Regions from separate parts of the Phormidesmis sp. 146-12 genome, predicted to be linked through region 1. Evidence: riboswitches for the same ligand, from Rfam matches in the RefSeq annotation. Region 1 holds a riboswitch; the other holds the start of a gene.
What was found. Region 1 has a riboswitch for cyclic di-AMP ahead of ntrB (nitrate ABC transporter permease). Riboswitches for the same ligand answer to the same signal wherever they lie in the genome.
Positions count from the first base shown of each region.

Region 2: another riboswitch for cyclic di-AMP. It lies ahead of ACKFKF_RS08650 (universal stress protein); the one in region 1 lies ahead of ntrB (nitrate ABC transporter permease).

Region 1 is NZ_JBJPHS010000001.1:246,346-252,659, reverse strand. Features, by position in the region: gene ACKFKF_RS01080 (DNA methyltransferase) at 1-745, shown strand, start outside; gene ACKFKF_RS01075 (hypothetical protein) at 845-1,075, opposite strand; gene ACKFKF_RS01070 (hypothetical protein) at 1,091-1,366, opposite strand; gene ACKFKF_RS01065 (ABC transporter ATP-binding protein) at 1,409-2,245, opposite strand; gene ACKFKF_RS01060 (ABC transporter substrate-binding protein) at 2,490-3,893, opposite strand; gene ntrB (nitrate ABC transporter permease) at 4,153-5,001, opposite strand; cyclic di-AMP (ydaO/yuaA leader) riboswitch at 5,091-5,284, opposite strand; gene ACKFKF_RS01050 (nuclear transport factor 2 family protein) at 5,405-5,785, shown strand; partial or broken gene ACKFKF_RS01045 (hypothetical protein) at 5,911-6,060, opposite strand; gene ACKFKF_RS01040 (hypothetical protein) at 6,284-6,314, opposite strand, start outside.
Region 2 is NZ_JBJPHS010000014.1:3,458-9,771, forward strand. Features, by position in the region: gene ACKFKF_RS08630 (ribonuclease R family protein) at 1-2,030, shown strand, start outside; gene ACKFKF_RS08635 (flavin prenyltransferase UbiX) at 2,140-2,760, shown strand; gene ACKFKF_RS08640 (hypothetical protein) at 2,842-3,414, shown strand; gene ACKFKF_RS08645 (shikimate kinase) at 3,775-4,380, shown strand; gene ACKFKF_RS08650 (universal stress protein) at 4,500-5,171, opposite strand; cyclic di-AMP (ydaO/yuaA leader) riboswitch at 5,298-5,426, opposite strand; gene ACKFKF_RS08655 (hypothetical protein) at 5,823-6,065, opposite strand.

The DNA of each region.
Region 1 (6,314 bases):
GGAACCACAAGGAAAGCCCGATCGCTGGATTATTGATTTTGATGATATGTCTATTGAAGATGCAAGCAGCTATAAACTTCCGTTTGAATATATAAGAAACTACGTCAAGCCAGAGCGCGCTAAGAGCCGGGAAGCCTTTTTGAAAGAGCGCTGGTGGCAGTATCGACGAAATAACAAACCGCTAAGAAACGCTATTGCTGGGCTGTCGCATTATTTTGCAGTTCCACGAGTTTCCAAATGGGCTGTTTTTATATCCGTTCCCAGTACTTGGCTGCCTGGTGAAAAATCAGTTGTTTTCACATCTAATGACTTCTATGTTCTTGGTATTCTAACTTCTAATGTTCATCGCACTTGGATGGATACACAAAAATCAACCCTCAAAGCTGACATTGCATACACTCCAACAACTTGCTTTGAAACGTTTCCATTTCCGCAATCGCCCAGCGCAAAGCTAATTGAGCAAATTCGCAATGCAGCGCTCACTCTTCATGAATACCGCATCCAACAGATGGAGAAAAAACAATGGGGCATCACTCAGCTATATAACCAATGGTTTCACGAACCCAGCAGCCAACTCGCCAAACATCACACCCAACTTGACGCTCTCGTTCTCAAAGCATACGGCTTCAGCAAAACCGACGACATTTTGACCAAACTTCTCGACCTCAACCAACAACTCGCCCACAAAGAAACCCAGGGCGAACCCATCATCGGCCCGTGGGCACCCACCGACAGCCAGCCTTAATGTGAATTCGACAAAATTTTGCTGTGGCTACAGATCTGGGCAGCCCCCTAAATCCCCCAAAATTGGGGGACTTTGAACTAGAGATCTCAAACTTAAAACTTACGTATCTCTGCGCTCTAGTAGAGCAACCAATCGATCGACACTTTCAGCCTGCATTCGAGCCGTGTCAGCTTGCTGTTGAGTGATTTTCTTGAGTTCGGTGAAGCCAGTTGTTACCAATTCAGTCAGACGATCGAGCCGTTTATCCATTCGATCCATCAGGTGATCAATCTTTTCACCAAGCTCTGTTGTGGCCGTTGCTAACTGTCTGAGTTCATATTGAATACCCATAACACGTTATTTCTTTTAATTTCCCTCTTTGCGCTCTAGCAGTGCGATCAGACGATTGATACTCTCAGCTTGCATTCGTGAATTTTCCATCTGCATTCGAGCCGTATCAGCCTGCTGTTGAGTGATTTGCTTGAGTTCTTCAAAGCCAGTTGTCACCACCTCAGTCAGACGATCTAGCCGTTCGTCCATTCGACCCGTCAGGTGATCAATCTTTTCAGCAAGCTCTGTTGTGGCCGTTGCCAACTGTCTGAGTTCATACTGAATGCCGATCGTAAAATCCGGTTGCGTCATAGCTCCTCATCATCTTGAACGTGAATGAATTGTATCAGAGGCTCATTCATCGCTGCCAAAGTGTCGATCGAGAAAATTGAGCGCATGATTGCGAAGGTCATAGTATTCAGGCGACTCTCGAAGCTGCTGGCGATCGCGGGGATGCTTAAATGGCACCTCTAGAATTTCACCGATCGTCGCCGCTGGCCCGTTGGTCATGAGAACGATGCGATCGGACATATAAATCGCCTCATCGACATCGTGAGTAATCATCATCACCGCCTGACGGTGGCTCTCCCAGATTTCGAGAACCTGACGCTGAAGTTTGCCGCGAGTCAACGCATCCAACGCCCCAAACGGCTCATCCATCAGCAACATCTTGGGACGAATCGCCAACGCCCGCGCAATCCCCACTCGCTGCTTCATCCCGCCCGAAATCTGATCCGGGTATTTGTCCGCCGCCGCCGTCAGATTCACCATCACCAAGTGTTCATTCACAATCTGCTTTTTGTCACCCGCAGACAGATCCTTCAACACTTCATCGACTGCTAACCGAATGTTTTCTCGAACGGTCAACCACGGTAACAGCGAATAGTTTTGAAACACCATCATCCGCTCGGCTCCCGGCTTGCGAATCTCTCGTCCGTCGAGTTTCACCGATCCAGAAGTCGATTTCTCCAGCCCCGCCACAATCTTGAGCAGCGTCGATTTACCACAGCCAGAGTGACCAATAATCGAAATATATTCATCCTGCCCGATCGTCAGATTAATCCCCTTCAGCACAACCGACTCGCCCCCATTGGGAGCCTTATAAGACTTGTGCAGGTTCTCGATTTCTAAAAATCCGGTTGGATGAGCGTTGGTGTCAGGCATGTCGATCGTCGGTATCGATTGACTCATGATAAATCTCCTGGGTGAGAACTTTGTAATTAGCGAATCGGTTCCCGGCTCAATGGATGTCAGTTCAAAGGTCAGTTCTATGGGTCAGTTCTATAGAATTCTTGCGCTTCGTTGTTTGAGGTTTCTGCCCCCTAAATCCCCCACGAGTGAGGGACTTTGAATTAGAACTCTTGTCTTTAAGTCCCCAGAATGGGGGGTTGGGGGACAGAGACGCTGAAGAACAAAGCGAAAAATTCCATCCAATTCACGCTAGATAAATCTTGGTAGGAGCATTGGCTCGAATCTCAAAACTCTCCAAATAGCGAACCGGATCACTGGGATCAAACGCTTTCTGGTCGATAAAAACTTCCGCAGGCTCGATCTTGTAATCATCAGTGGGACAAGCAATTCCCAGGTCAGCCGCGACTTCTCGATAGATTTCAGTCTTCCAGGACTTCTCAGCGACTTCGTGAGCATTGGCAGGAATTTCCTTAATTTGTCCCCAGCGGGCAGCTTGCGTCATTAGCCAAATGCTGTGCGATCGCCATATAAACGTCGAGTGAGCATTCGGCACTTGCGGCACATTTGAGGGAAGGTCGAAGAAAACAGTCGTGTCGTCTGCCTTCACGGTGCGATCTTTGCCATCGAATCCGCCGTAGTTATAGTCACCGACGATCGCAGGTCGAGTCAGGTTGAGTTTTGCCCCGGTGAACGATCGCGCAGAAATGATTTTGGCGACCTCTTCTCGATTGTTGGGATCGCCACAGTAGCGACAGGCTTCGATCATGGCTTTGAGCAGCGATCGATAGGTTTTGGGATTCTCATCAATAAAAGACTGCGTGACACAGAGAAGGCGATCGGGGTGTCCGTGCCAGATTTCTTTACCCTGAGCAAACGTGAAGCCGATTCCTTCATTGCCTGAAATGGCGCGTGTGTTCCAGGGTTCGGCCACCATATAAGCCTGCATTGCCCCGATGCGAACATTCACCACCATCTGAGGCGGAGGCACAATCATGACGCGAAACTCCTGAATCGGATTGACTCCCGCCGCCGCCGACAAATAGCGCACAAAGTATTCATAAATTGCAGAACTGAGAACCACCGCCCAGACTCGTTTTTCAGACGGCAAGTTGTCAAAATAGCGCCGAAAATCTCGTCCAAAGGCCTCCAAGTCGCCATTGTATTCAAACCAGGGACGCAGGCCAGACTCCCACATCGCTCGATTCATGGTCATTGCGTTGCCGTGTCGATGAATCGTCATTGCGGCACAAAGTGGGGCATGTCGGGCCCCTTCTGCTCCCATTCGAGCATTGACTACGGCACCAGACACCACAGGCGATGCATCCAATCGTCCAAAGATAATGCCGTCGCGAGAAGTGGCCCAACTGGCTTCTCGACTGAGTTTGACGTTAAGACCGTACTTATGAAAAAAGCCTTTCTCCCAGGCGATCGCAAACGGCGCACAGTCATTGACGGGAACGTATCCGATCGTTAGATTTGGCTTCTCCAAACTTTCGGGCTTGATGATCTGGTCAATCGCTAAAGCCGCTTGAGAAAGAGACTGAGGGGCACGATTGGCATCGATCGCACAAGAGGATAATGCGAGTCCGGTGGCCGTTCCGCCCATTTGTTGTATAAACTTCCGTCGCGTCCAAAAATCTTGAGTCATAGCGGGGAAGGAAAGGAGGGATGAGGGATGAGGGGTGAGGGATGTTTGGTTTAACGGGATTTCGATTAAGTTTTTTCGCTTCGGTGTTCAGCGCTTCTGCCCCCCAACTTCCCATTTTGGGGGACTTTCAGATAAGGGTTCTAGTTCAAAGTCCCTGACGGGTGGAGGATTTGGGGGCTTCTCTCATAACCGCAGTGAAGAGATTGAATTAGTGAAAAGATTGAATTCACCTGGGTTTGGCGGAGAACTTAAAGCTTTTTCAGGTCGATCGCCGCTGACGAGTGACAAACGCTTCGAGTTGGGTGATGGCAAAGTCTAGGAGCAATCCTGTTAGACCAATCACTAGAACGGCTAAAAACACTGAACTTAAGTTGAGGCGGCTCCATTCATCCCAGACAAAAAAGCCAATTCCTATGCCACCTGTCAACATCTCGACTGCTACAATGACCAGCCACGCCACACCCAAACTAATTCGTAAACCACTAAAAATGTATGGCAACGCAGCAGGCAAAATAATCCTGGTGATTCGTCTCCAACGCGGCATTTCTAACACTTTCGCTACGTCTAAATAATCTTGTGGAACGCTAGAAACACCAAGCGCGGTATTGATAATCGTTGCCCAAAGTGACGTGATAAAGATTACAAAAATTGCAGAGGGATCAGCCAAATTGAAAATTGCTAACGCGATCGGGAGCCACGCCAATGGAGACACTGGTTTAAAGATCTGAATCACTGGATTCAACGCCAACATCGCTCGTCTAGACATACCAATCAGAAAGCCGATCGGAATCGCGACGAACGCCCCCAAACCAAAGCCAATCAACACCCGCCGCAAACTCGCCAACAGGAGCCAGCCAATTCCCAAGTCCCCCGGCCCACGCCGATAAAAGGGATGCAAAATGAAATCTAAGTTTGCCATTAACGCTTCTGGCGGAGTCGGCATCACGTCGTGTTTGAACAGCGCGATCGCCCACCACAGCACAATCACACCCAAAAACCCGATCGCAGGCAACCACACCGCTTCTTGAGCGATCGCGGGACGCACTTTTCGCCAAGTAGTCTGACTCGCAACGGCCACGATCGCAGCCAAGTTTAGCTGAAGGATCATCGTCAACACCTCAAGCTCAAAGACTCAAACTAAATGTTCGACCTAAATTAGAGACACTGATGAGCCTAAAGCAAAATGCTGAAACTCTACAGTCCTCTCTCAAATGCCGACGGAGTTAGCTGACGGGCGAGGGCTGAGAGATGCCCTTCTCTGGTATTGGTCGCCGACTCAAGTTTGAATCGTTTGCGATCGACCTTTCACAGAAGATAAGCCCCGATGTTTTGGTTCCTCCGCTCCAGTAAGTTACTTGCTAGAAACTCACCAGATTAAGCTGACCGATTTGACTTTTAAAGACTCTACCATTCTCCGCCAAATGTATCAATCCATCTTTTGTCGTAGGGTGCATGGACAAAGCTGGAGGATAGTGAATATCAGAAGTACTTTGGTTTATCAGGGTGACACGATGAATAAAACAGTTGAAACTCAAGTTATTGAGGCCGAAGAACGGCTTAGACTGGCAATGTTGGCTTCTGATGTCAGCGTCTTGGATGAACTACTCGCCCCTGAACTCGTCGCCACCAGTCATCTCGGAGAAATCATTAGCAAACAAGACGATCTCGCTGCACACAAATCTGGCTTGATTAAGATCTACGAGCTAACCCCTTCCGAACGGCAGATTCGACTGTATGGAGAAGTGGCGATCGTCTTCGTCAGAATGCAAATAGTTGGCACCTACAATAGCAATCCCGCAAACGGTGACTTTCGTTTTACCCGCGTCTGGGCCGTCTCTTCTAACGGAACCTGGCAAATCGTCGCCGCTCACATTGGAATGGTTGCCCAATAAAGTACTTCACGGCGATCGGCTGCAAACTCGATTTGATCGTGATTTTCAAGAATTGTGGTCACTGTGAGGAGGCTTGCGGGCAGGAAAGGAAGAACGATCGCACTTCCAAATTAGGCAGATCGCATTCACTCCGACAATCGATCAAGGTTCCGTTGGGTGATCGCCATAGAATACTCATCGCCAAACTCCGTAAAGATTTCCATTGCGGTTTGCAAACAAGCTCTCGCCTCCGCAGCATTTCCCTCCGCTTCTGCTAACAGTCCTAATTGGTGATAGGTGCGGGCTTGCGAATAGCGATCGCTCGACTGTACAGTTTGGTTGAGCTAGAACGTTTGCCCAGATATGACTTGCTGCTTTAGCAAAATGTGTAAGGTGAAATCGGGTGAGGATTGAGAGACAACCTGAAGGTTCATAACACCGCTCTCACAATAATGGTCTAATTTCAACGTGCTAGAAACGGCTACGATCTCGCTATCTGGAAATGGTTGAGCGCTGGCATCAATTTGGATCAGCGATCGCAACAACATGA
Region 2 (6,314 bases), on a different contig from region 1:
ATCGTGTATTGGTGCGTGTGACCAAAGAAGGCAGTCGTCGCCGCAGTCCTGAAGGTGAAGTTCGGTTAATTTTAGAAAGGGCAAATCCTTCGGTGCTGGCTCGGCTCAAGAAAGCGGATTCTGGAGACTATCGGGCTGTGCCCTTGGACGATCGTCTCTTATTTGAGTTGGATCTTAGAGAAAACGGCAATCACCTAGAAGACGCGATCGATAACCTGGTGCATGTCGAAGTGCAGCGCTATCCATTGGGGCAACATGCCCCGATCGGCAAAGTCGCCAAAATTCTCGGCCCCGATTCTGAAGCGGCCGACATCGATATCGTTTGCTGCAAACATGACTTACCGCGGGCTTTCCCCGACCATGTTTTGGCCGCCACAAAAGGACTATCCGCCAAAATTAGCAAAGTCGAACTGAAAAAAAGGCTGGATCTGCGTGGGTTGACGACGGTTACGATCAAAGCGCAGGCGACCGATAGTGCCGATGATGCGATTACGCTCGATCGCACCGATGACGGCAACTGGCAGTTAGGCATTCATATTGCCGATGTGGCCCACTATGTTGAGGCGGGCGGATCGGTCGATCGTGAAGCTCAAAGACGTGGCGTTTCGGTCTATTTGGGCGAATTGGTGCTGCCCATGCTGCCTGAGCAACTCACTGACAACCTCTGTTCGCTACAGCCCGGAAAAGATCGATTGGCGATTTCGGTCGTGCTGACGTTAAACACAGACGGGCAAGTGATTGAGTTTGAAATTCAGCCGACGGTGATTCAGATCAACTATCAACTCAGCTATCACCAGGCAGAATTGATTCTCGCCAAGCAGCACACCGAAGAAGTTCAAGAATTTGAGCCAATCTTTGAAATGCTGTCTCACTTGTCAGAGTTGAGCCACGCCATCAAAGAGCAGCGCCGCCAGCGAGGAGCCTTTGAACTCAATCTGCCCGAAAAAATTTACGCTCGTCCCGATGGGTCAGAAGCCCCTGAAGAAGCTGATAAGTACACATTTAGCAAGTTTCACTACGACGACGAAGGATCTTTAGGAGCGGTAGTCGTTTCTTCGACGTTGCCCATTCACTCGATGATTGTTGAGTTGATGCTGTTGACCAATCAGACCGTCGCAACTCACCTTCACGCTTTAGAAGTTCCTGCTGTCTATCGCGTCCACCCCACGCCCGACCCAGACGACGTACAAGAACTGATCAAGCTAGCCGTCAGCATGGGCATTGACCTAAAGCTAGAACAGGAAGATGAAGTGCATCCGCAGGACTATCAAAATCTAACCCACAAATTTGCAGAATCTGAGTCAGAACGAGTACTAACTTATCTGCTGTTGTCCACGCTCAAACCTGCTTTTTATAGCACGACTCCAAAATCGCACTTTGGGCTGTCTTTAGAGCAGGGATACACTCACTTTACGTCTCCCGTTCGGCGCTACCCTGATTTGCTGGTGCATCGGGCCCTCCATGCTTTGTTTGAAGACGGGCGCGATCGTCGCTCTACTCGTGCCAAAGAAAGCGTCCATCTGCGTCATAGCTCCAGTCACGGACAAATCACCTGGAACGTATTGCCCACCGAAATTCATCAAGAGTTAGAGAGCCATTTTTCAGCCGTGGTGGTGCATCTGAGCGAACGCGAAAAAATCGCCCAGGATGCCGAAAACGACTTGGAAGGGCTGAAAAAAGCCGAACTGATGAAAGAACGCACGGGCGAGATCTTCCACGGGCTGATTACGGGAGTTCAATCCTACGGCTTGTTTGTTGAGATCGAAGAACTCTTGGTCGAGGGGCTGGTTCATGTCAGTTCGCTTAAGGATGACTGGTATGAGTTTCGATCGCGCCAACAAACCCTCGTCGGACGCAAAAATCGCAAACAGTATCGACTGGGCGATCGGATCGAAGTGCAGGTCAAGAGTGTCGATTATTACCGTCAGCAGATTGACCTGATTGCTGTAGGCGGAGGCAGCGAAGCCAGCGAAGAAGATCTCGAAGGTGAAGACAACGCCCTCGATCAAGAACTCGATAGTGAGGAATAATAAGGAAGACAATAAGGAAGATTTTGAGTATTGAGTTTTGGGTTTAAGTGTAAAAACTGCTCAGAATGTTAGATTCAAAATCCGAACTTAAAATCAATGAGCGTCTTCTGTGCCTTCTAATTCTTCTCGTCCGCTTATTTTGGGCATTTCGGGAGCTTCTGGGCTGATATATGCCGTTCGTGCGCTCAAGTATTTGCTAGAGGCGGAGTATACGATCGAGCTTGTCGCTTCTAAAGCAACCTATATGGTCTGGCAAGCTGAGAAAAATATTCGGATGCCTGCTGACCCTCTGCAACAAGAGGAATTTTGGCGGCAGCAGTGTGGAGTCGAGCTTGGCGGCCAACTGACCTGTCACTCAGCTACTAATGTCGGTGCTAATATCGCCAGTGGCTCATTTCGTACGGTAGGGATGCTGGTGATTCCCTGTAGTATGAGTACCGTGGCAAAATTGGCAGTCGGATTGAGTTCTGATTTGCTGGAGCGATCGGCTGATGTGCAGCTTAAAGAAGGTCGCAGGCTGGTGATTGTGCCGCGCGAAACGCCGTTTAGCCTGATTCATCTTCGCAATCTGACCACCCTCGCAGAAGCGGGAACCCGGATTGTACCCGCGATCCCGGCGTGGTATCACAACCCTCAGACGATCGAAGATCTCGTCGATTTTGTCGTCGCCCGTGCGTTGGATCAGTTAGAAATTGACTGCGTTCCTATCGATCGCTGGAAAGAAGGCTAGGATCAACAATGAGTTCTCAGTTTTGAGATTTGAATTTGCCCACCTCAAAACTCAACGCTCACAACTCAAGACTCAAAAACTATGCCTCTTCTTCGTCTCATCCTGCTGCTCGGAATTGCCGTCCTGTTGCTGCTGTTTGTGTTGCCCAACTGGGCACCGTCGATGCAGCTTGTCTTTTTGGGCATTCGATCGCCTGCATTTCCCTTGTCGCTATGGATTTTGGGCGCGATTGCGGCAGGCATTGTCACCACCCTTGTCATTTCGATTTTGTTTCGGCTGACAGGCTTCACCGCTCAACGCAAAGGACGAAAAAAGGCGCGATCGTTTGATCAGTCTTCCGCTAGAGCTTATTCCTACACGCAGTCCCCTGCTTCAGAACCCACGCCCCAAGCTGCCAACAAATCATCAGACTGGGAGGAAGACGCTTCAGATTGGTTTGACGACGATTCAAGCTGGGAAGACGAACCAAAAGACCGCAAACGCACCTCCGCTTCTCCGTCCCCTGACTCTGAGACTCGCTCATCCTACTCTTACAGCTACCGCGACCCTAAAGCGACTCGCCCTGCTGCGCCTGACTCTGTGGTGGATGCTGACTACCGGGTGATCATTCCGCCAAACCGCAATCTCGACCAAAATGAGGACGATGAGGGATGAAAGAATCGCTTCTATCGCTTGAGAAATGCTAATTCTTCCACTGTGTTCTTGACCGTATTTTTGACAGTTAGCTAAATCTTTTGAGTTCGCTAAACTAACTATCTACCGGGACTTCGATCGCAGCCACATTCTCTCCAGGCTCTCGATCGTGTTGTGATAGGTGGCCGCTTTGTAAGCAAGATGTGCGTGTAGAGCAGGTCAGTCAAGACGGGGGTGACAACCATGTTGATTGCAGTGGCTCCCATTCATTTATGCAGCAAGTCTTCTATCGAAATTCGTCTGGTCAAAAGCAGCGATCGCTCAATCCTCCAAAAACGCTAGGCTGGTGTAGAACCCTTATTCAATCAACGGACAACTCTTTTGTTAAAAGGCGTAAATCTCTATCTCATCGGCATGATGGGGGTTGGCAAAACCACGATCGGACGCTTGCTGGCAGACCAACTTGATTACCAATTTTTTGATGTTGATGCCATCATCGAGCAGGCCAGCGGGCAGTCAATTTCTCAAATCTTTGCAGAGTCGGGTGAAGCAGCGTTTCGACAGCTAGAAACTAACGTTTTGGCAGAATTAGCTCCTTACACTCGACTTGCGATCGCGACGGGCGGCGGTATTGTCCTCAAACCCGAAAACTGGGGATATCTGCGGCATGGAGTCATCGTTTGGCTAGACTTGCCCCTGGATGAGCTTTACAACCGCTTGCAGCACGATCGCAGCCGTCCCCTGCTACAGTCTTCAGAAACGCTCAAACCGAGACTCAACACGCTGACAGCCCAGCGTCAATCCCTATACGCTCAGGCAGATGTGAAAATTACAGCACAAGCTAATGAGTCTCCGACTGAGGTGTCTAGGCGAGTTATGGAAGCGATCGCTCAAGCCTGTCAGCAGAAGATCGCCGCCACTCAGGAGATCGATCGACTCAATCGAGAGGCTCCTTATAAAATTCAGAATCAGATTCAAAACAACTAGCTTCAAAACAGTTAAGGGCAGAAATGAGAGAATCAGACGGGAAAATAACTCTCCCATGATTCTCTTATCTCCACCCTCTCATACGTTGCAGAGTTCAAGATTGGACGAATAGCCTTTTCTCAATCGTTGTCCAACGCTGAAGGAATGCCCAAAATGGGGCAGGGAAAGTCCTGACCCAACTGCTGTATCAGTGAATGAGCGGTCGTTTCACAACCCAAAATCAAGAGTGAAGCGGACTCTTCTTGAACCACAGACCTTAACTCTTCGGCTACGGTGCCAAATCGCAGATGCGTCTTTAGTGACCCTCGCCACTCATCCGCTAGACAGCGCGCTTGCCAGAGAATGCGATCGGCTTGCTCAAATACGTCCGACATCCCGATTGGTTGGATGAAATCACTGAGTTCGGGTAGCTCGACTACTGCTGTCTGATGACCCTGACGATCGGCTTTGCGAGGATATGGGCGCTCTCTCAGATCTACCCGATTTTCAACCTCTCGAATGCTTTCTGTAGGGCAATAGACCGGGATCTTAGTCGTTTTGTTTTCGACGACATACACAACCTGTACAGTGACTTGTTTGCCAGTGGCGAGCCGGGTCTGATGGGCAATCCACAGCGTCAAGTCTAGAGCCGTTTGACTACAAGGAGAACCCGAATAGCCAACCGCCAAATTGATTTCTTGCTTAGAATTTGGGGTCAGAGAATGCGCTTTGGGCAAAAGCACCATTTGATTCACTAGATCAGAACGACCCAGCGTGCTTTGAAGCCGCACCAACATGGACAAAATATTCACAGTAAAACCTCTCAGGATTAGGATAGGCGAGAGGTGGGTCAGGGCTAAACTCAACACTCAGAACAAATCCGAGCTTGAGATACCAGGAGACCTCAATGACAGTTGCTGACAGTAGCAAGTCTTGGGCGCTCCTCCCATTGCCGACGGAGTTAGCTGACGGGCTAAGACTGGAAGGTGTCTCTCTTAATCTGGGTAAGATTCGCCCCAAAAGGTTGGTTCCTCCGCTTCAAATTCGCAACTCAGAACATTTACTGAGCCAAAATTTAGATTAGGCTACCCACTCAAATAATGGTTTGACGGCACATGAAGGAGAATCCAACTTAGAGTTATGGAATCCTTCATTGATCAATCTAGTGCAGCTTTATGGTAAAAGGCTGCTACTTTTAAGACAAAAATCGTTTCTGCTTGAGTTTATTTAACCGCAAACTCTAACAGTATAACAGCGCAAATTACAGGTCTGCCTGTCCTATGAAAAGATATGTTTTGTTAGTGTCTGTTATCTAGACTACAAATACAACTATTTCATAAAGATTTTAGATTAATATCTGTCTAAAGACTCAGCTTAAAAGGAAGTTTAATCAGATGTTTTGAGCAGCCTCTGGGGTAGTGGAGATTCTTGGGAGACTGCTTTCTGGCTAGAGAATCTCTTAATTAACAAAGTTGAGAATTTGTGACGTTTGTTTCGACGTTTGTTTCTAATAAATTTTTGTATAGACGATTGGTTCTAGTAGCTCTTTTGAATTTGCCAAGCAGCTCTAAATAAGCAAAGGGTAAAACGATCGGCCAAAGTAGCGTCGCGATCGTCAACACAATTAAAGACATCTGTTTTTCTTCTTTTGACATATCAGCGTCTTGTCGGAAAAAACCCAGCCAGCCGATAAACAAAATGGGCATCATACCAAGGTAAAAAACACCCAGGAAGAACAACAGTGTCTGCATTGTGGATAACCCTCATGAATGATGTTTTAGGAACTGATAGGGCTTCAATCGCTTGTTAATGGACGAGAAATGGTATCCGAAGCGCCTTCTATACAAATACAGGGAAGCTCTGCTGATTCCATGAGCGTGAATACGTAAGCTGTTTTCAAGATGAGAGGTATTAAAAAATAAACTACCTCAAATCTACGGACAAGGGTTTCGTAT